DNA from 4 places in the Rahnella sp. BIGb0603 genome. Region 1 is predicted to be linked to each of the others. Evidence: predicted binding sites of a transcription regulator. Region 1 holds the regulator's gene; each other region holds the start of a gene.

Region 1 (5,352 bases):
CGCTGGATTTTCTGCTGGAACAAGGGTTTATTCATCGGGTTGAATCGGCTAACAGCTATGTGCTTTGCCATCATTTCGAAGAGCCGAGCCACACTTCCGCGCTGTTTATCTGTGACCGCTGCGGGCTGGTCACGGAAAAAACCACAGACGGCATTGAAGAACGTCTGGCGAAACTGGCGCTTGAATCTGGTTTTGAGTTGCGTCATTCGGTCGTTGAAGCGCATGGCTTATGTGCCGAATGCAAAGTTGTTGAAACCTGCGACAGCCACGATCATTGCGAACACGACCACAGCATTGTGGTAAAAAAACGCTGAGAAATCAGGTATTTTTTATGTGATTTAAAAGGCGTAAAGCGGAAGGGTTTTAACGCAGCTGAACGGATAATTTAAGGTGTAGAAGGAAGATGTAGAAGGTTGGGTACATCCTTGTACCCGTATCCTGAAAGTGTTCCGGGTAGGAGCAGCAATAACTCAGGATACGTCACTGATACGCGAGGGGGAGTCGCGTGTTACCAGTGATATTTGTTTTTCGATTCCCAATCCTTGAGCTCTTTCTCGGCCTGATCCTTCTGATAGCCATATCGCTCCTGAATCTTACCTACCAGCTGATCACGTTTACCTTCAACGACTGTCAGGTCGTCATCAGTCAGCTTACCCCACTGTTCTTTCACTTTCCCTTTGAACTGCTTCCAGTTACCGTCGGCTTGGTCCTTATTCATGATAAATATCTCCTGTTACCTTGGGTTGTGGAGCTGCACGTTTGCTGGCAGCCCGTCCTTAACACTTCAAAGCTTAGTAGAGAATGCGGATTCGTCTTCCCAAAACAGGGATAAAAACCACTATTAGGATTAATCCAAAGCAGGATATAACGTGGAATTGGAATCTGTCTGACTGAAAAAGGTCGGTAATTCAGAGCACAGAGAGTGCAAATCCGGCATTTGCTCTAAACAGGCAACGCAGCGGATAACACGTGAGAAAAAGGATTTTATCGGGAAAGTTTATTAGCAGCTTCAAACAATATCGCCCCAAAACGGGGCGATGAGATACTGATATTTACAGGCGCGTCAGAGGCGGCCAATGCACCTGCAACGTAGAACTTAAGCGCAGATTAGATCCAGTCGCCGTTGCGGATAACGCCAACCGCCAGACCTTCAATGCTGAAATTCTGTTCACGCAAATCGACCACAATCGGCTGGAATTCGCTGTTTTCAGGCAACAGCTGAACAACACTGCCCTGTTTCTTCAGGCGTTTGACCGTGACTTCATCATCAATACGCGCAACGACAACCTGCCCGTTACGGACGTCCTGCGTTTTGTGTACTGCCAGCAGGTCACCATCCAGAATACCGATATCACGCATCGACATCCCGCTGACGCGCAGCAGGAAATCCGCACTCGGTTTAAACATGGCCGGATCGACCTGGTAATGTCCTTCGATGTGCTGCTGAGCCAGCAGCGGTTCACCGGCGGCAACGCGGCCAATCAGCGGTAAACCTTCTTCTTCTTCCATCAGCAGACGAATACCGCGCGAAGCACCGGAAACGATCTCGATAACGCCTTTACGCGCCAGCGCTTTCAGGTGTTCTTCCGCCGCGTTCGGGGAACGGAACCCCAGACGGGATGCAATCTCTGCGCGGGTCGGTGGCATACCGGTGGTGGAGATATGATCGCGAATAAGGTCGTAGACCTCTTGTTGTCTGGTCGTTAAAGCTTTCATTCCGCCCCCTGGTTGTTTATACAGTCTTGCTGTGAGTATATACAGCTAAACGGGCAATGAAAACCTAAGATTGAATAAAAACAGGGCATAACGATAATTCCTGGAATACAGGTTCCAGATCAGAACCATCGCGGCCAAAAGATGCTGACCCAGACAAAAATCGCCAATATGATGGTCAGAAGTACGGCGGCGGAGCCAATATCTTTCGCACGTCCAGACAGGACGTGAAACTCAGGCCCGATGCGGTCAATCGCGGATTCGATGGCGCTGTTAAGCAGTTCAGTCACACACACCAGCACGACGGAGCCAATCAGCAGGATACGTTCTATACTGCTGACATCCAGCCAGAAAGATAACAAAATTAGCGGGATAGCGACGCTGGCTTCCTGGCGAAAAGCCGCTTCATTTTGCCATGCGGCTTTCAATCCTTTCCAGGAATATCCGGCTGCTTTATAAATTCGGGTAAATCCGGTGACTTGGTTCGCCATTTCGGGTACTGATCCTTAGAGTGTTTGCAGCATTTTAGCTGTTATATGGTATCGCATCACCACAGATCTCATCTGAGCTTTCTGGTATCCTTGCGGCGAAATTGCTAACAAGAGGCTTCACGTTTTTATGTCAGGTTGGCGTAGACTTTATTACACATTATTGAATTTACCACTCTCATTGCTGGTAAAGAGCAAGGTCATACCTTCAGATCCGGTTACCGAGTTGCATTTAGACCCGACGCGCCCGATTTTGTACGTATTGCCTTATAACTCCAAAGCAGACTTGCTGACGTTGCGTGCGCAATGTCTGGCCGAGAATCTGCCCGACCCTCTTATTCCGCTGGAAATCGACGGAACCCTGCTGCCAAGCCATGTTTTCATTGCTGAAGGCCCGCGCGTATTCTCTTATTACACGCCGAAGCAGGAATCCGTAAAGCTGTTCCACGACTATCTGGATTTGCATCGCAACAATCCGGATTTAGACATTCAGATGCTGCCAGTTTCCGTGATGTTTGGTCGTGCGCCGGGCCGGGAAGGTCAGGATGATACGCCGCATCTGCGCGTGCTGAATGGCATCCAGAAATTCTTCGCCGTGCTGTGGCTCGGACGTGACAGTTTTGTTCGTTTCTCTAATACCGTTTCCCTGCGCTATATGGCGACGGAACACGGTACGGACAAAACTATCGCTCAGAAACTGGCACGCGTGGCGCGCATGCATTTCTCCCGCCAGCGTCTGGCGGCAGTCGGCCCGCGCCTTCCAGCTCGTCAGGATTTATTCAATAAGCTGCTGGCTTCCAAGGCCATCGAAAAAGCGATTGAAGACGAAGCCCGCAGCAAGAAAATTTCCCATGAAAAAGCCCAGCAGAATGCTATCGCGCTGATGGAAGAAATCGCGGCGAATTTCTCTTATGAGGCCGTGCGTCTGTCGGACCGTGTGCTGAGCTGGACGTGGAACCGCTTATATAAAGGTATCAACGTCAACAATGCTGAGCGTGTCCGTCAGCTGGCGCTGGATGGTCAGGAAATTGTGTATGTGCCCTGCCACCGCAGTCATATGGACTACCTGCTGTTGTCTTACGTGCTCTATCACCAGGGGCTGGTGCCGCCGCATATCGCTGCCGGTATCAACCTGAATTTCTGGCCAGCCGGTCCGATTTTCCGCCGTCTGGGCGCGTTCTTCATTCGTCGTACCTTTAAAGGCAACAAACTCTACTCCACCGTTTTCCGTGAATATCTGGGCGAGTTGTTCAGCCGTGGTTATTCGGTCGAATACTTTGTCGAAGGTGGTCGTTCACGCACCGGACGCCTGCTGGAACCCAAAACCGGTACGCTGGCGATGACCATTCAGGCCATGCTGCGCGGCGGTTCACGTCCGATTACGTTAGTGCCGATTTACATCGGTTATGAGCACGTGATGGAAGTGGGGACCTACGCGAAAGAATTGCGCGGTGCGACCAAAGAAAAAGAAAGCCTGACCCAGATGCTCAATGGTCTACGCAAACTGCGCAACCTTGGCCAGGGTTATGTCAATTTCGGTGAACCGCTGCATCTGACTACGTACCTGAACCAGAATGTGCCGACCTGGCGTGAAGCAATCGATCCTATCGAAGCGCAACGTCCAAGCTGGCTGACGCCAACGGTGCAGGATCTGGCAGAGCAGATCATGGTGCGTATCAACAACTCAGCGGCAGCCAATGCCATGAACCTGTGTTGTACGGCGCTGCTGGCATCGCGTCAGCGCTCACTGACCCGCGAACAGCTGATCGAACAAATCGACTGCTATCTGCAATTGCTGCGTAACGTACCCTATAACGCGGATTCGACCGTGCCTGATCTGAGCGCCGATCAGCTGCTCGATCACGCGCTGAACATGAACAAGTTCCAGGTCGAGAAAGACAATATCGGCGACATCATCGTTCTGCCGCGCGAACAAGCGGTGCTGATGACGTATTACCGCAACAACATCCACCATATGCTGGTTCTGCCGTCGCTGATTTCAAGTATCGTGATGCACCACCGCCATGTGAGTCGTGCTGAATTGCTGCGTCAGGTAGAGCTGATTTACCCGATGCTCAAAGCTGAACTGTTTATGTATTTCGATAAGTCAGAGCTGCCGCAGGTGCTGGATGTCCTGACGCTGGAACTGGCTCGTCAGCAAATCATTCATCTGGAAGACGACGAACTGACGCTTAACCCGGCGCGTATCCGCACGTTGCAGCTGCTGGCCGCAGGTGTGCGTGAAACGCTGCAACGCTACGCGATCACCTTCTCCCTGCTCACCAATAATCCAAGCATCAACCGTGGTGCGCTGGAAAAAGAGAGCCGGATTATGGCGCAGCGTTTGTCCGTACTTCACGGTATCAATGCGCCAGAATTCTTCGACAAAGCGGTGTTCTCGACGCTCGTCGGCACGTTACGCGCTGAGGGCTATATCAGTGACAGCGGTGATGCGATTCAGGAGCAAACGCGAGAGATTTACATCATGCTCAGCGATTTGATGACGCCGGATATCAAGCTCACCATTGAAAGCGCAGGTATGCCTTCGGAACTGCCGCAACCGACAGAACCTCCGGCTGAGCCTAAAATGGACGTGCGCGATACCGATCACTGATTGACGTTAAAATCATTGCGGTAACGCCATAAAGCAAAACGCCCGGGCTTATAAAAAGACCGGGCGTTTTTATTGCCTGAAAGGCTCAGAAGCTGAAAGCAGATAAACTCATCAGAATGCCAAGGAACAGCACCAGTCCGACATAGTTGTTCTGGCGAAAAGCCAGGAAACAGGCGTCACGCTCGCGTTTAGCAATCAGCTTTTGCTGATGCACAAACAGCGTAGCGGCCAGCAGCAGCGACCAGTAGAACGGCGCGCCAAGCTGGGAAAGATGGCCGACAATGCCCATCAGTATTAACGTCGCCAGTTGCAGCAGGCCGATAATCAGCGTGTCAAAACGACCGAACAGAATCGCTGTCGATTTCACACCGATTTTCAAATCATCATCGCGGTCAACCATGGCGTATTGCGTGTCGTACGCCACCGTCCAGCAGATATTAGCGGCAAACATCAGCCAGCAGCTGAGCGGTACGCTTTCACTCACCGCCGCGTACGCCATCGGAATGGCCCAGCCAAACGCCGCGCCTAAAACGACCT
Region 2 (5,352 bases), on a different contig from region 1:
CAACTGGTGGAACTGGCCATGGCTAACGGCCAGCTGGTTTCTACGCTGAATCAGACCAAAAATACGCTGCAAACCCGCCTGAAAGGCGACCGCGGACAGAAAGGTACGCGCCGGACCCTGCACTATTATTTTGTGGTACAGGATATTCATGAGCGCGCAAGCTCATCGCATGTGAAATACCTCAAACTCAGCGAGCAGTTTCATCACAGCGATATTCTTTTCCGTTTTCAGCGTCTGATGAGTATGCAGGCCCGCGCCTGTTTGCAGCTTTCCCAGTGCATCCTGTATCGCCAGAAATATACGCACAACAGCCAGTTCGAGCGGGCGTTTTCCCGTCTTGAAGAAGCGCTGAAACGACTGGAATATCAGGGCGAACACCGGGAAATGCTCCAGGCTCTTCGCCATCTTCTGAGGAATTTGCACGCGATTGACGCGCAGCTGGCGAATATCGAATCAGAGCAATCATTACCGGAAAACCAGACAGGCAAAAGTCCGTTCGTCGACGATAAGCTCACCGGGCTGGATGATATCTGGCTGCGCATTTCCCGGCATTTCACACCGCAGTCTGTTCTGTTTCGTCATGCAGTGCGCATGTCGGTGGTGCTGTTTATCGGCTACGTATTCATACAGGTCAGCGGCCTGAGCCACGGTTACTGGATTTTGCTGACCAGCCTGTTTGTCTGTCAGCCGAACTACAGCGCGACCCGCCGCAGGCTGGCGTTGAGAATCATCGGGACACTGGCCGGGATTGCTCTGGGCATTCCGATTTTATACTTCGTGCCTTCGGTTGAAGGGCAAATGATCCTGATTGTGATCAGCGGATTATTGTTCTTTGCCTTCCGCACCGTGCAATACGCGCAGGCGACGATGTTCATCACCCTGCTGGTGTTGCTGTGCTTCAACTTGCTGGGAGAGGGTTTTGAGATTGCGATACCCCGAATCATCGATACGCTGATTGGCTGTGCGATTGCATGGGCCGCCGTGACGTTCATCTGGCCGGACTGGAAATTCAGGCAGATAGATAAAGTCGTCAGCAAAACGTTCGACGCAAACTGCCGGTATCTGGATGCGATATTAGTGCAATACCATCAGGGCAAAGATAACAGTCTGGATTACCGTCTGGCTCGGCGTGACGCGCATAACTGCGATGCTGAGCTGGCATCGGTGGTTTCGAATATGAGTTCGGAGAAAAACAACGACCCTGCCACGCTTGAAGCGGCGTTTCGCTTGCTGTGTCTTAATCACACCATGCTGAGTTTCATTTCAGCGCTGGGGGCGCATCGTGAAAAACTCGGTGATACCGAAACCCTGAGACTGCTTGATGACGCGGTCTGCTGTGTTGATGGCGCACTGCACCATTTGCCTTCTGAATCCGGGCGGATAGAAAAAGCCCTGGAGCAACTGACGGCAAGGATCCAGATGCGGACGACCGATTCAGACAGCAAAGAACAGCTTGTCTTGCAACAAATCGGATTGCTGGTGGCCCATCTTCCAGAGCTCACCAGTCTTAACAGTAAAATTCTGCCCGTTCAGAGCCATGACTGACAGCTCGTCAGGATCCGGTGAAACTTAGTGCATCGTGTCGAATGGCTGCTCTTGCTGGTGGTTAAACCATTGAGTCAGTATTTCTCTGGAAGCCATCGGCAAAGCGGCCTCGTGATATCCCAAAATGGCGCCCTCCAGCGCCATTAACAAGTTAATACCCAGATTCTTCTTTTTCATTGCGCAGAGTTTCAGGTAGGTCTTGCACGCGCCTTGTGTGCGCAGATCGCCCGAATTTGCTATCCCCACCTGCCAGAGCAACCGCTCCAGAGCCAGAGAAAGATTCGGTAAATCTTTTAGCCGCCCGGCTTCGTTATTTTTGCGCAATTCGATTTCACGCAGCATTCCTTTAAGTGAGTATTTACCCAGTTTCCGCACAGCCTCGGTATCGTCCCACTGCGCCGGATTAACTTTGAAATAACGTAACTTCACATCCATTCCCCGCTTGCGATAAATCAATCTCTCCATCTTCTTCCGGCAAAAATGTGCCTCAGTTTCAGCACTGGCGCGCAGATATAATTCTCCGTCTGAGACCAATGCAAACATGGCTCCATCAGCAGATAAACTGAAGCCGCCAAACTGGGTACGGGCACGTACTTCCCCCAGAGAAGCAAAAATTTCCAGACACTCCAGCACTCTTTTTTTTGATTGATTTATCATCGCGTTATCCTTTTCATGTTCATTCCATATATCCCATGTAAGTTACCTGTACTGCTAAAAGCAAAATACGCAATGTAGAGATGGGCAACAAACATAAAATGCAGCCAGAGGATATTCCCTTCAAAATTTGCGAGATGTCTTGGAAAAATTGGGTTGATCTTTGCTCATCGCCAGAGTACTGTACATTCATACAGTAACCTACTGGGGTATATCACTATGCGCACTCAACATCTTACAAATCATCATTTTAGTCAGTCTGCTTTGCCCGTCGCCCACACACAGGTAAATTCGTCTGCGTCCTTGAATAATGGTCTGATCACGGAGTTCGTTTATAGTGCGAGCCAGCCAGCATTTGCGCAGTTACTTCTGCCACTGCTTCAGCATTTGGGTATGCAATCCCGCTGGTTGTTATGGCTCACGCCTCAGCAGAAACTGAGCCGTCACTGGTTATCTCAATCTGGTTTGCCGGTCGATAAAATGGTGCAGGTAAATCAAATCACAGCGATGTCTACAGTTGATGCAATGGAAAAAGCGTTGCTCACAGGGAATTACAGTGTTGTGCTTGGGTGGTTACCCGATTTGAATGATTCAGAAAGAGAAAGACTGCAAATTGCAGCACGTCATGGAGGGTCATATGGGTTCATTATGAAGCCAACAAATGAACAGAATTCAGCTAGTGGACATCACTCCACAGTAAAAATTCACTCTTCTGTATACCATTAGTTCAAAATAGGAATGTTCCTACGAAAATAGTATGGAACTTAGTGATTTGTGCTGAAACCGGCTTCAAACCCAGTAAAAATGGGTATTCCGACCTCAGATTATCTCCAGTTTTTGTCAACAATTAGTCAAAGCCGTTAAGAAATGTGTACGTTTTTCCCTTTTTTTCCACGGTGTTAACACTTCAAGCTTGTAAGTTTCGCGCCACGTTGTAGACTTTACAACGCCAAGGTTGCTCTATAATGCCAACGTAAAGTGGCAAGTTCTTAATTGAAGCAAGAATCTTGGCGTAAGGATTTTAACCAAGGGCTTAAAGCTTAAAGCTCAATTGCCTATTTGGATGATAACGAGGCGCAAAATGAAAAAGACAGCTATCGCATTAGCAGTGGCACTGGCAGGTTTCGCTACCGTAGCGCAAGCCGCCCCTAAAGATAACACCTGGTATACCGGTGGTAAATTGGGCTGGTCCCAATACCATGACACTGGTTTCGCAAATGCTTACGAAGGTATCGGCAACGGCCCTACCCACGATAGCCAACTGGGTGCAGGTGCGTTCTTGGGTTACCAAGCGAACCAATACCTGGGCTTTGAAATGGGATATGACTGGCTTGGCCGCATGCCTTACAAAGGCAGCGTAAACAACGGCGCGTTCAAAGCACAAGGCGTTCAGCTGGCTGCTAAACTGAGCTACCCGCTGACTGACGATCTGGACCTGTATACCCGTCTGGGTGGTATGGTTTGGCGTGCAGACTCCAAAGGTAACTTCGGTGGTACTGGTGAGCGCGTAAGCGATCACGACACCGGTGTTTCTCCACTGGCAGCTGTTGGTGTTGAATACGCAGTGACCAAAAACTGGGCTACCCGTCTGGATTACCAGTGGGTTAACAACATCGGCGACGCGCAGACTGTTGGCGCACGTCCAGACAACGGCATGCTGTCTGTAGGTGTTTCTTACCGTTTCGGTCAGGATGATGTTGCAGCACCAGTTGTTGCACCAGCTCCAGCACCAGCTCCAGTTGTGGAAACTAAGAAATTCACTCTGAAGTCTGACGTTCTGTTCAACTTCAACAAAGCGACTCTGAAACCAGAAGGCCAACAGGCTCTGGATCAGCTGTACAGCCAGTTGAGTTCAATCGATCCTAAAGACGGTTCAGTTATCGTTCTGGGTTACACCGACCGTATCGGTTCAGAACAATACAACCAGAAACTGTCTGAGCAACGTGCACAGAGCGTAGTGGATTACCTGGTATCTAAAGGTATCCCTGCGAACAAAATCTCTGCACAAGGCCAAGGTAAATCTAACCCAGTTACTGGTTCTACCTGTGACTCCGTTAAAGGCCGTGCTGCTCTGATCGACTGCCTGGCACCAGACCGTCGTGTAGAAATCGAAGTTAAAGGCTACAAAGATACTGTTACTCAGCCACAGGCTTAATAACACTCTTTAGCTTTAACGATAGATACTAAAAACCCCGCCTCGGCGGGGTTTTTTTATGCTTTAAATTCAGCGATTCGAATACAACAGGAGAAACCTTTCAACCAGAGATACAAAAAGGCTCAGAGGTCTTGTTTACCGAGGATTTGCTGTAAGTCTTCTTTGAGTGAAGACATCTGGTTGGCGTATTTCTCTTTTCGTTCTGCGTCTTCAAGCAATTGAATGATGGTGTCCGATAACGTTGCACCACGACGCTGTGCAAGGCCTGCCAGCCGCTGCCAGACGAGGAATTCTAAATCGATGGATTTCTTACGGGTATGCTGATGTTCAGCATTAAAATGACGTTTTCTGCGTGCACGAATAGTTTGTTTAAGCCGGTTTTCCAGCGCCGGATTCATGTTATTCACAATCCAGTCCGTGACCTTCACTGGCTCATTTTCCAGACTGAGAAGTTGGTTCACGGATTCCTGTGCGGCACTGTTTTCCAGATGACGGGTGATCCGCTCACCTTCCCGGTGTTTCTTCACCAGGTACTTCCATTTCCAACCGCTTTCAAGATTTTCCAGTTGCTGATATTTCATCGTGAACTCTTCGGTGACCCCGTAACTTTACTAAGCATAACAGCTTTATTTCAATTTTCACCCCAAATAAACCTGCATATATTGTCCGTTTTTTGCGCACCTGGTCAGCAATGTGCACTAAGCCATGTTCAGTCGCGACTCTCATTGTATGCAGCCGGATTTATTCTTGTATAATCGCTCTTTCCCTTTTTATAGAAAACAGCTAACACATTGACCAATAACCGACTTGACTGGCAGCTTTTACTGCCTGACTCCGCGCCTTATGAGGCAATATTTGCAACGGCAGCCCAGTTAGCCCCTGTCGATTTCGCTGGAACACAGCCCCGGCTGGAAAATGGTTTAACGCTGTTTTGTCATCCCCGCTCGCGCCCTCGCTTTATGACGCTTAAGGCGCAGGAAAACCGTGAGTATCTGTCA
Region 3 (5,352 bases), on a different contig from region 1:
TATATCGTGCCGGGCGGGCGTTTCAGCGAAACCTATTACTGGGATTCTTACTTCACCATGCTGGGGCTGGCAGAAAGCGGCCGTAATGATTTGCTGCGCACCATGGCAGACAACTTCGCCTGGATGATTGAGATGTACGGGCATATTCCCAACGGCAACAGGACGTATTATCTCAGCCGCTCACAGCCGCCGGTGTTTGCCCTGATGGTCGAACTGTTCGAGGAGGACGGCGTGCGCGGTGCGCGGCGTTATCTGGATCATCTGCTGAAAGAGTACGAATTCTGGATGGACGGCGCGGAATCGCTGATGCCCAATCAGGCATACCGTCACGTGGTTTGCCTGCCAGACGGCACGCTGCTGAACCGCTACTGGGACGACAGGGATACGCCGCGTGATGAATCGTGGCGCGAAGACGTGGAGACGGCGAAACATTCCAGCCGCCCGGCTAATGAAGTTTACCGTGATCTGCGCGCCGGTGCGGCGTCCGGCTGGGATTATTCCTCACGCTGGCTGCGCGATCCGGACAGACTGGCGAGTATCCGCACCACACAATTCATTCCGGTCGACCTGAACGCGTTCCTCTACAAACTGGAAAACGCAATTTCGAATATCTCCGGCCTGAAAGGAAACCGTGAGACGCAGGCGCTGTTCCGGCAGAAAGCGGAGATCCGCCGCGACGCCATTACCCGCTATCTGTGGGATGACGAAGACGGATGCTTCCGCGATTACGACTGGCATCGTCAGCAACTGGCGCTGTTTTCTGCCGCCAGCGTGGTGCCGCTGTTTGTCGGGCTCGCGACGCACGGACAGGCCGAAAGGGTCGCCGCCGTGGTGCGCGAACGGCTGCTGACTTCCGGCGGTTTGCTGGCCACGGAGTTTGAAACCGGCGAACAATGGGACAAACCGAACGGCTGGGCACCGCTGCAATGGATGGCGATCCAGGGCTTCAAGCTGTACGGCAATGACGCGCTGGGCGACGAAATCGCCCGCAGCTGGCTGCGAACGGTGAATCAGTTTTATCAGAAACATCACAAGCTGATTGAGAAATACCACATTTCCGGCAGCGCCGCGCGCGAAGGGGGCGGCGGCGAATATCCGCTTCAGGACGGTTTCGGCTGGACCAACGGCGTTGTCCGCCGCCTGATCGGGCTGTATGGCGAGAATTACGAGTAAAGGTGTGACGCGCCAGTGCAGGAACAACCGTTTCATTGACGGTATGTTAATACTGCCAGGACTCTCACTGCTTTGGGAAGCGGCAAAATAGCGATAGAGTTAAGCCCCGTCGTAAGCCGTTTTCACCGAAACATGAGAGTCAACACGATGCAGCCCGTCAAAAAATTCCGTTTTTATCGCCCGCTGAAAGGCCACAGTCACACGTTTGGTGAACAATGGTTCGCCCTCAAAGCCGAAGCATTCGCCCGGTTCTTTGGCACACCGACGTTCCTCATCGCGCAGACAGTGATTGTGGCAGTCTGGATCTACCTGAACATTTCCGGGCTGTCCAAATTCGACCCCTATCCGTTTATTCTTCTGAATCTGGCCTTCAGTTTGCAGGCAGCTTACGCGGCACCGCTGATTTTACTGGCGCAGACCCGTCAGGCCGAACGCGACCAGGCACACGCGCTGACGGATGCTCAGCACCGTGAAGATCTGGATGATGCGATGGCAAAACGTCAGACTGTGGCTGAAGAAAATTCCGCCCAGTTACTGGTTTTAGTCCAGCAGAACATTCAGTTGACCTCGCTGACCAAAGAGCTGGCCGAGCGGATTGAAACCCTGACAACGCAGCTGGCCAGCCGGTAAACAAAACGCTACACCTCCTCATTCAAGTCACTTTTCTTTCGATAAATATCAGGCCGGGTTATCGCCCACGCATAATCCGGCCTGTTTACCGGTTCGTAACCGAATTTTTCATACAACCAGGGCGCGGTGGTGGTGAACAACACCATGCGGCGCAGGCGCGCGGAAACCGGATGCGACTGGCAGCATTCGACCAGCCAGCCGCCGAGGTTGTTACCCTGATAGTCTTCCAGCACATAGACGTCGCACAGGTAAGCAAAGGTGGCGTAATCAGTGATAAAGCGGGCGAAACCGATTTGTTTTTCGCCTTCAAACAGACCAAAGTTGAGACTGTTTTCAACGGAATCGCGCACGGTTTGCTCGTCAATTCCGGCAGCCCACGTTGAGCGGGTCAGGTAACGATGGATCGCCGGAATATCCTGCGCGGTTTTATCCGTGGTGATATGGAATGCGCCTTTTGTCCACTGGCATACGTCGGTTGCTGTCACTGTATTCTCCGCGAGTTTCGGTTGTTTTAATGATCACCGTACGAATGTAGCGCAGGCCGGTCGAGATTTCATACAGTCGGGCTGTAAAAAGCTGGCTGAATGTTGTATCCTGCACTCATCATTAATATGCTGTATATAATTACAGTATAAGGAGCGAGTCATGGCTGTTGAAACAAAATTTGTTGTCGTCAGAAAAGGTGAAGAGAAAATGACATTTGCCAATAAAAAAGATGCAGACGCTTACGACAAGATGCTCGATATGGCAGATACCTTCACCGAGTGGTTATCGCAGAGCGGGCTTGAGATTGACGAAGTGCTGGCGGAAAATATCGCGCTGCACCTCGCCGAGCAAAAAGATGCCGTTCAGCATATCCTGCGCACCAGTAAATTACCGGAAACCGTAGCGGTCGTTGCGAACGAGACCACTGAAGAAACCGCAGAGCCTGTAGCCGTGGAACAGGTCGAAGCGGATGCAGAAACGGAAGAAAAAGCAGCACCTGCACCGAAAAAAGCCCGCGCAGTGAAAGCCGCCTGACTTTTTTGCCAAAGAGCGACGGAAACAGAAGGGGCACGCACTGGCAATATCCCGCGTGCCCCTTTATCACTGCATCTGCGCAACGTTTTCCCGCCAGATATCAGCGAATTTCCGCTTCAACAATCGAGACGTAGCAACCTGTATCAATAATGCGGTTCAGTTTGAGATCGGCATCCGCCAGCAACGCTTTGATTTCATCTTCGGAACGCGTTTGCCCGCCATCAAAACTTGCCAGCAAAAGCAGATCGACTTCCTTGCCGCCGTGCCAGGCGTTTCCGCGCGGAATGACCGGTTCCATGATGAGCAGCTTCGAACCGGCGTGCATGGCATTGCGGCAGGTGCGTAGTATTTGGCGCGCCTGTTCTTCCGGCCAGTCCATCGTGATGTATTTCAACATATAAAAATCCGCCGTCGGGCAGGATTCAAAGAAACTGCCGGGATGCAATTCCCAGCGGGAATCATCGCCCAGCTCGCTGAGACGGTTTTTAGGCAAGACCTGCGGCTGATCGAATAAAATACCGTGCAGCGTCGGATTATGTTGCAACACTTTTAATAATAATCCGCCCATGCCACCGGCAATATCCACGACGGTTGATTTATCAGGGAAATGATAACTCCGAACGATGAAGTTATTTTCAATCGAAGACATGGATGACATTCCCCGGTCAAAATCATTAATACCGTCATGCGCACTTTCCTGAGCCCAATACTCGTAGAAATTCATACCGTAACGATTTTTAAAGGCGGATTCGCCGCGAATATTTTCTATAACATTTCCGAGCGGAAGCCAGAGTGTTTCATGCGTCAGCATTAATACTGCCGCACGCAGGGAACCGGGGACGTCTGAACGTAAGAATTCGGCGGAAGGCGTCAGGGAAAACTCACCGTTTTCATGTTCCTTAAAGATATTCTTAGACGCCACCATCCGCATTACACGGTAGAGTTGCCGCGGGTTGACGCCCAGTTCTTTGCCCAGTACATCGGGCGTTTTAGGGCCTTTGACCAGACAATCAGCAACGCATAACTCCGCCACGGCGCGCAGTGACGCCTGAAAGGTATATCCCATTGCCTGCTCTAATAAATGCAAAGCCGCTGAATCACTTTCTGAAATAGCAACAGTTGTGTTAGTCACAATAATTCTCCACGCAAAATTGAAATGCGAATAAATTTGCAAAACTACGCTGCAATTTTATTTGTCCATAGAGAGAAATTATTCTCGGGAAAAACATTAGGACAGAAAAAGAGAAACAACAATGTCAGGGTAAATTCAGAAAAGATAAACCCGTAAAGATAACGGGCCGCTGTCATTTAAACGGGACGCGACTTTATTTGATAAAATAAAAATGGCGTTACCGGGACGCCATTTTTGTTAGTTTTCAGAGCCAGATTACTTCGTCTCGTATTTATTTCGGCTCGTAACGAATATATCCAGCCACGCCGCCTTTACCGCCGTCTTTTGGATGATTAATGCCGTCGCTGACGCTGACCACCGGGAAATCAAACGGCGATACGCCTTCGATACAGGCGACATTAACGCCATAGAATTCAGGATTGGAACGGCGCTGGTGGAAGGTGTAAATCCCGCAAACTGAGCAGAAGAAATGGGCTGCTTCGCCGGTGTTGAACCGGTATTCGGTAAGCAAGTCCTTGCCCTTGATCACATCCACTTCCTGAGCCGGGACGACGACCGCCCCGCGCATACGGCAGAACGAACAATTGCAGCGGAGCACGTTGTTATAGCCATCAGTCAGTACGGCGCTGAAGACAACCGAACCGCAATGACATTGGGCGGACACTTTATCTGACATGGAAATCTCCTGAGATCGTCCGGCAAATGAGCGGGTTAGCCGGTTTACCGTGTTGACTGTTTTCATAGAAGCTGACAGGCATTCAGTTACGTTAGCCGCTTTTTTATCATTGCTCAACCGCATGACAACACGTCAGGTTGGCGCTATGTTACTGGCAATTTATTTTTGCGGAGCGGGTAATGGACATTATCGGGATCATTCTCTCGGCGGGGAAAGCCTCAGTTAACGTGGCGCTTTACACGCTGATCCCAATCATGGTGGTCATGCTGATCATCATGAAGTACCTGGAAGTTCGTGGCGTTCTCGACGGGATTGTCCGGCTGGTGACGCCGGTTTTACGCCCTTTTGGCGTCACGGGTATGGCAGTATTTGCCCTGATCCAGCTGAATTTTGTGAGTTTCGCGGCACCGCTGGCGTCACTGGCGCTGATGGAAAAGAGAGGGACGTCCGACCGCCATCTCGCCGCCACGCTGGCCATGCTTTTTGCCATGGGGCAGGGCAATGTGTTTTATCCGCTTATTCCTTACGGCCTGCACTGGGGCGCGGCGATTATCATTTCTATTGTCGGTGGACTCGGCGCAGCCAGTGCGACCTACTATCTGTTTGGCCGTCGCCTTTCGGCTACCGCACCGGAACGTGAAGGTAATCCGCTGGAAGACAAGGCCGGCAAAGGGCTGATCGCCATCATTAACGGCGCGGGCTCGGATGCAATCCGTCTGGC
Region 4 (5,352 bases), on a different contig from region 1:
ATTGTGATACGTCACATTCTCAAAACCTGCATCCGCCATCATGCCTTTCAGGGTTTCCTGATCAGGGTGCATACGGATGGATTCGGCCAGATAGCGATAACTTTCAGCGTCTTGTGCAACCAGTTCGCCAATGCGCGGCAAAATATGAAAAGAGTAGGTGTCGTAAGCTTTGCTCAGCGGTTTCAAAACCGGTTTGGAGAATTCCAGAACCAGCAGACGGCCACCCGGCTTGAGCACGCGGAACATCGAACGCAGCGCTTTTTCTTTTTCAGTCACATTACGCAGACCGAAAGAAATGGTGATGCAGTCGAAATAATTATCAGGGAAAGGCAGAGCTTCAGCGTTGGCCTGAACATAATTAACGTTGCCCACAATGCCGAGATTACGCAGCTTTTCGCGGCCCATCTTCAGCATGGAGTCGTTAATATCTGCCAGCACAACTTCGCCTTTTTCGCCCACCAGACGGGAGAACTTCGCGGTCAGATCGCCGGTGCCACCGGCCAGATCCAGCACACGCTGGCCCTGACGCACACCGCTGCAATCAATGGTGAAACGTTTCCAGATGCGATGAATGCCGAAAGACATCAGGTCATTCATCAAATCATATTTTGCCGCAACGGAATGGAAGACTTCCGCCACCATTTCCTGCTTCTCATCTTTGGCTACTGTACGAAAACCGAAATGGGTGGTTTCCTGCGTCTGCTTTTCCATTATTTATGCCTGCTTTTTCAGTCAAACTCTTGGGGAGAAGTGTACCAGAACCCGTTAGAAAGCCCCATCACCGATGGTGATTCAACATATTGCAAAGATTCACTTATTGAATCAGTCCGACCCAGTGGAAACCTTTGCCAGCTTTAATTATTCACGCGGGTTCAGCGCCTGTTCTTCTTCCGCATCAGAGATATCGGGCAGAGATGCGGTATCTTCTGGTTCATTTTCCGCTTTCGCTATCTCAGCCAGACAGGGGCTGATAGGCCGTTTAACTTCGACCCCCAGAGCACGGAAACTTTCAACCTGCCCGATAAGATTACCACGGCCTTGCGTGAGTTTATTCATCGCGGAGCGATAACTTCCCTGCGCTTTGTCGAGGCTTTGTCCCATCGACTCCATGTCATCCACGAACAACCGCAGCTTGTCATACAAACGGGCGGCGCGATCGGCAATGCGTTTGGCGTTCTGGCTCTGATGCTCATAGCGCCATAAATTACTGATTGTACGCAAAGCCACCAGCAGCGTTGTCGGGCTGACAAGCATAATATTGTGACGCAGTGCTTCGCTGATCAATTCTGGCTCCCGGTCGATAGCCAGTAAAAAAGCGGGTTCAACGGGGATAAACATCAGGACGTAATCAAGGCTGCGCAAACCGGGAAGCTGCTGATAATCCTTACGACCCAGCAAACGGATATGGCCGCGAACGGACGCGATATGCTCATTCAGCGCCGCTTCACGCTCGCTGTCATCTTCACTGTTGAAGTAACGCTCGTAGGCCACCAGCGTCATCTTCGCGTCGATCACCACGTCTTTATTCTGCGGCAGACGCACCACCACATCGGGCTGCATTCGGCTGTTCGTATCAACCTGAACGCTGACCTGCGTCTGATATTCGTAACCTTCGCGCAGGCCGGACGCTTCCAGCACGCGGCTGAGCACCACTTCGCCCCAGTTCCCCTGCGTTTTATTATCGCCTTTCAGCGCTTTGGTGAGGTTCACCGCTTCACGCGCCATCTCAACGTTCAGTTGTTGCAGGTTACGGATTTCGTGCGCCAGCGTGTGACGTTCACGGGCTTCCTGACCAAAACTGTCCTGCACCTGACGGCGGAAACCATCAAGCTGCTCGCGCAACGGCAGCAGAAGTTTATCCAGGCTTTGCTTGTTCTGTTCGTCGGCCCGGCGACCATTTTGTTCAAAAATACGGTTAGCCAGATTTTCAAACTGGCTGCTCAGGCGCTGTTCGCTGTTGATCAGCAGGCGCTGTTTGTCTTCTGCCGCCATGCGCGTTTCGTCCAGCCGCGTAGAAACCTCGCGCAGCTCGGCTTCCTGAGCGCTGTTAATTTCACGCTGGGCACGTAATTCCTGGTTCAGCTGCTCGCATTCATTTTGCCAGTGAGCCAGCAATTGCAATTTCTCCTGGCTGGCTGCCGCCGCGCTGTGCAATTTGCGCAGCTCAAGTTCCGCTTCACGCATTTGCTGCTGAACGGCTTGTCGCTCATTTTTGTGCGCGTCATTTTCCGCCTTCATTTGCTCCAGCGAATGCTCCAGCAACCGGCGCTGTGTTTCGTACTCCGCCTGCTGCCGCTGTTGCCGCAAACTGGCGACCAGCCAGCCGAATAACAGGCCGATTAGCCCTGCGCCCAGGGCGTACAAAATACTGATATCCACGCGCATTCCTTCTTAAAATCACTTGCGGTCACGGTAATAGCAGGCTGTATGGATGTCCAGTCTATTTTCAGGGGCATGACGCCTTTGCGAGACGTCTTCCAAAAAGGAATTTCTCCCGCCCGCGCCGCTTGAAGACTTCAGCGATGCAGCGCAGGATTCAGAACCAGCGGCTCAGCCATTGGATGCCAAAAGCGCCCGGCGCCAGAATGCCGAATGCCCAGATCAGTGCGGAGGTCACGTTGGCAATCTGGAAATATTTCTTTGGCATGCCACATATCCCCGCTACCAGCGGCACTACGGCGCGCAACGGACCAAAAAAGCGGCCGATAAACGCGCCCGGCATGCCCCATTTTTCAAAGAATGCATGCCCGCGGATCAGCATTTGCGGATGGCGGGAGAACGGCCAGAAGTTGCCCACTCTGTCCTGAAAATGGTTGCCGACCCAATAAGAAAGCCAGTCGCCGAAGAAAGCACCCGCCGCGGCAGCGGCCCAGATGGGCCAGAAAGGAATACCGGTTTCGCCAATCAGCGCTCCCAGCCCTAATAAGATAAACGTCGCAGGAAGCAACAAGGAAAGAAATGCCAGAGACTCACCAAAAGCCAGAAAGAAGACGATGGGCGCAGCCCACACCTGATGTGCGCGAATAAAGGTCGTTGTGTAATCCAGAATGTCGTGAACAGTCAAAAAGCAGTTCCTTTTGTCAGCGGTTTTGTGCCAGCGGCTTTTTATCAGCAGTTTTTTATCAGCAGATAAATAGCCGGATTGATAAATTATTCCAGACACTTTACTAACACGACCTTAACAGATCTGATTATCGGGACAAAAAAATGGGCCGCCAGAGGCAGCCCACAGATGTGATGTGTTTGTTTTAGTATTTTTTAGATCAGGCGACGAGCGGCTTCTACAACGATTTTCACCGCGTGGCTTTCGGTCTTTTTCATCGTTTCCGCGTCAGGAATTTCCTGCTGCGTGCGGTTTACGATAACACCGGCAACCATACCTGCGCGCAGGCCCTGGCTTGCACACATGGTCAACAGTGTGGCGGATTCCATCTCATAGTTCATCACGCCCATTTCCTGCCATTCTTTCATCGATTCTTTGAAGCGACGAACAACGCGGCCAGAGAAGGTGTCGTAACGTTCCTGACCCGGATAGAAGGTGTCAGAAGACGCGGTTACGCCGATGTGCGTTGCAGCGCCAACAGATTCTGCCGCCGCGACCAGCGCCGTGGTACAGGCGAAATCGGCGACAGCCGGGAATTCCATCGGTGCAAAGTGCAGGCTCGCGCCATCAAGACGAACAGCAGCCGTTGTGACCAGAACATCGCCCACATTGATGTGCGGCTGAATAGCGCCGGTCGTACCTACGCGCAGGAAAGTCCGGATGCCCAGCTGTGCCAGCTCTTCCACCGCGATGGACGTAGACGGGCCGCCGATACCGGTTGAACAAACGATCACAGATTTGCCGTCAAGCTCAGCACGCCATGAGGTAAATTCGCGATGAGAAGCCAGACGCACCGGGTTCTCCATCAGTTTGGCAATTTTCTCCACGCGTTCCGGGTCGCCGGGAACAATCGCCAGCGTGGCACCGTTTAAATCTTTTTTGGCCAGGCCAAGATGGAAAACTTCAGGCTGAGACATAACAAACTCCTCTGTATGTAAGGTCATTTATTGGCAGGAGGAACACCCGGCAACTGTACTGAACATTGTGACGTTATTTCGTGACGGCAGTCACTATGATGTAACAACAAGAATCACGCATACATTTAATTTGTGACATAAATCACAAATTAAATGTATTACGCCGAAATTTTAACCAGACTGATACTTTGCAGGATGAAGTATTTTCCCGAACGGAAAAATAAAAGCAGGCGTTGCCATATCACTGATGAATGACGCCGCCTGCCAGTGAGGCTGATAAAAATTCAAGTCAGGCCGGAACCGCTCCGGCTGCCGCACTACGCGACCAGACGCGATGTTTAGCCATTTCTTTCAGGAACTCTTTCAGCAATTTTCCTTCCGCCTTTTCGCCCTCGATAATCCCGTCCTCCGGTACGTCATCCGTCAGCCCAAGCAGCGGTTTAAAGCGACGGGCGTCTCCGCTCAGCCCGATAACTTTCAAATGTTTATAGGCTTCAAGCACATAATGACGGGAATCGCCGTTCATCAGCAAAGCATCAATGTGGCCGTGAGGCACAATAACAGCGTCCACGGTAATCGACGGCGAACCGGCAAACGTGGCGTCTACTGGCAATGCCGAACCATCATCGGCAATTACATTTCCCAAATGGCTGGCCAGAAGTTTGGGATGAACACCGGCAGCCTGTAACGCCTGCAAGGTTTCCAGCACATCAGCCGCGTTGACGCCTTCGCCCAGCAGCACGGCCACCTGACGCCCTTTTATCGTCCCTTTTCCGCTGGCGTACAAACTCAGTGATGGATCGGCTTCCAGACCATTAACCGGTTTCGGAGGCTTAACCTTTCTTGTCTGCGCGGAAAGTGTGATGCCCAGATTTTTCGCGACGATGGCCGCCAGAGTCTGGTCAACGTGCGCCAGCAAATCCACCACGCGTTCGCGAATATACGGCCGAACCACTTTGGACAACTCAAAGGAGAATGCTCCGGCGATATGATCCTGCTCCACTGGCGTCTGACTCAGCCAGAACAGGCGCGGATGCGCATAGTATTCTGCGAAGGATTCACTTCGCTGCCGAATTTTTTCAGCATCAATACGCTCAGGGTAACTTTCAAATCCGCCTCCGGACGCAGCCGGTGGCGTTTCTCGCGGCCAGTTATTGTTGATGGAATTCGGCTCGTAATTCGCCGGATTGGTATCTACATCCTGCCGGTGCATCCCGTCACGCTGGAAGTTATGGTACGGACAGGTTGGCCGGTTAATCGGGATTTCATGGAAATTCGGCCCGCCCAGACGGCTGATTTGCGTATCGGTGTAAGAGAACAAACGCCCCTGCA

Evidence for each region. Region 1 encodes LexA, which represses DNA repair genes until DNA is damaged. Its sites were predicted from a motif close to TNCTGTATGTACATACAGNA; they were not measured.
Region 2: a site for LexA is predicted at 2,379-2,398, ahead of sulA (SOS-induced cell division inhibitor SulA). Genes of this name have one in related genera too.
Region 3: a site for LexA is predicted at 2,416-2,435, ahead of M2403_RS15300 (YebG family protein). Genes of this name have one in related genera too.
Region 4: a site for LexA is predicted at 2,422-2,441, ahead of rmuC (DNA recombination protein RmuC). Genes of this name have one in related genera too.

Annotation. Positions count from the first base shown of each region.
Region 1 covers NZ_JANUEX010000007.1:29,924-35,275, reverse strand. Annotated here, with positions in the region: gene zur (zinc uptake transcriptional repressor Zur) at 1-314, shown strand, start outside; gene M2403_RS18270 (CsbD family protein) at 509-718, opposite strand; gene lexA (transcriptional repressor LexA) at 1,108-1,716, opposite strand; gene M2403_RS18260 (diacylglycerol kinase) at 1,836-2,204, opposite strand; gene plsB (glycerol-3-phosphate 1-O-acyltransferase PlsB) at 2,332-4,815, shown strand; gene ubiA (4-hydroxybenzoate octaprenyltransferase) at 4,901-5,352, opposite strand, start outside.
Region 2 covers NZ_JANUEX010000006.1:119,637-124,988, reverse strand. Annotated here, with positions in the region: gene yccS (YccS family putative transporter) at 1-1,545, shown strand, start outside; gene M2403_RS17225 (TfoX/Sxy family protein) at 1,570-2,202, opposite strand; gene sulA (SOS-induced cell division inhibitor SulA) at 2,419-2,925, shown strand; gene ompA (porin OmpA) at 3,281-4,354, shown strand; gene matP (macrodomain Ter protein MatP) at 4,477-4,935, opposite strand; gene M2403_RS17205 (Lon protease family protein) at 5,146-5,352, shown strand, end outside.
Region 3 covers NZ_JANUEX010000005.1:249,900-255,251, reverse strand. Annotated here, with positions in the region: gene M2403_RS15315 (alpha,alpha-trehalase) at 1-1,173, shown strand, start outside; gene M2403_RS15310 (DUF1003 domain-containing protein) at 1,321-1,803, shown strand; gene M2403_RS15305 (GNAT family N-acetyltransferase) at 1,812-2,288, opposite strand; gene M2403_RS15300 (YebG family protein) at 2,449-2,823, shown strand; gene M2403_RS15295 (methyltransferase) at 2,924-3,955, opposite strand; gene M2403_RS15290 (GFA family protein) at 4,227-4,631, opposite strand; gene M2403_RS15285 (nucleoside recognition domain-containing protein) at 4,811-5,352, shown strand, end outside.
Region 4 covers NZ_JANUEX010000012.1:16,900-22,251, forward strand. Annotated here, with positions in the region: gene ubiE (bifunctional demethylmenaquinone methyltransferase/2-methoxy-6-polyprenyl-1,4-benzoquinol methylase UbiE) at 1-711, opposite strand, end outside; gene rmuC (DNA recombination protein RmuC) at 859-2,379, opposite strand; gene M2403_RS23325 (DedA family protein) at 2,537-3,064, opposite strand; gene udp (uridine phosphorylase) at 3,259-4,020, opposite strand; gene katE (catalase HPII) at 4,310-5,352, opposite strand, start outside.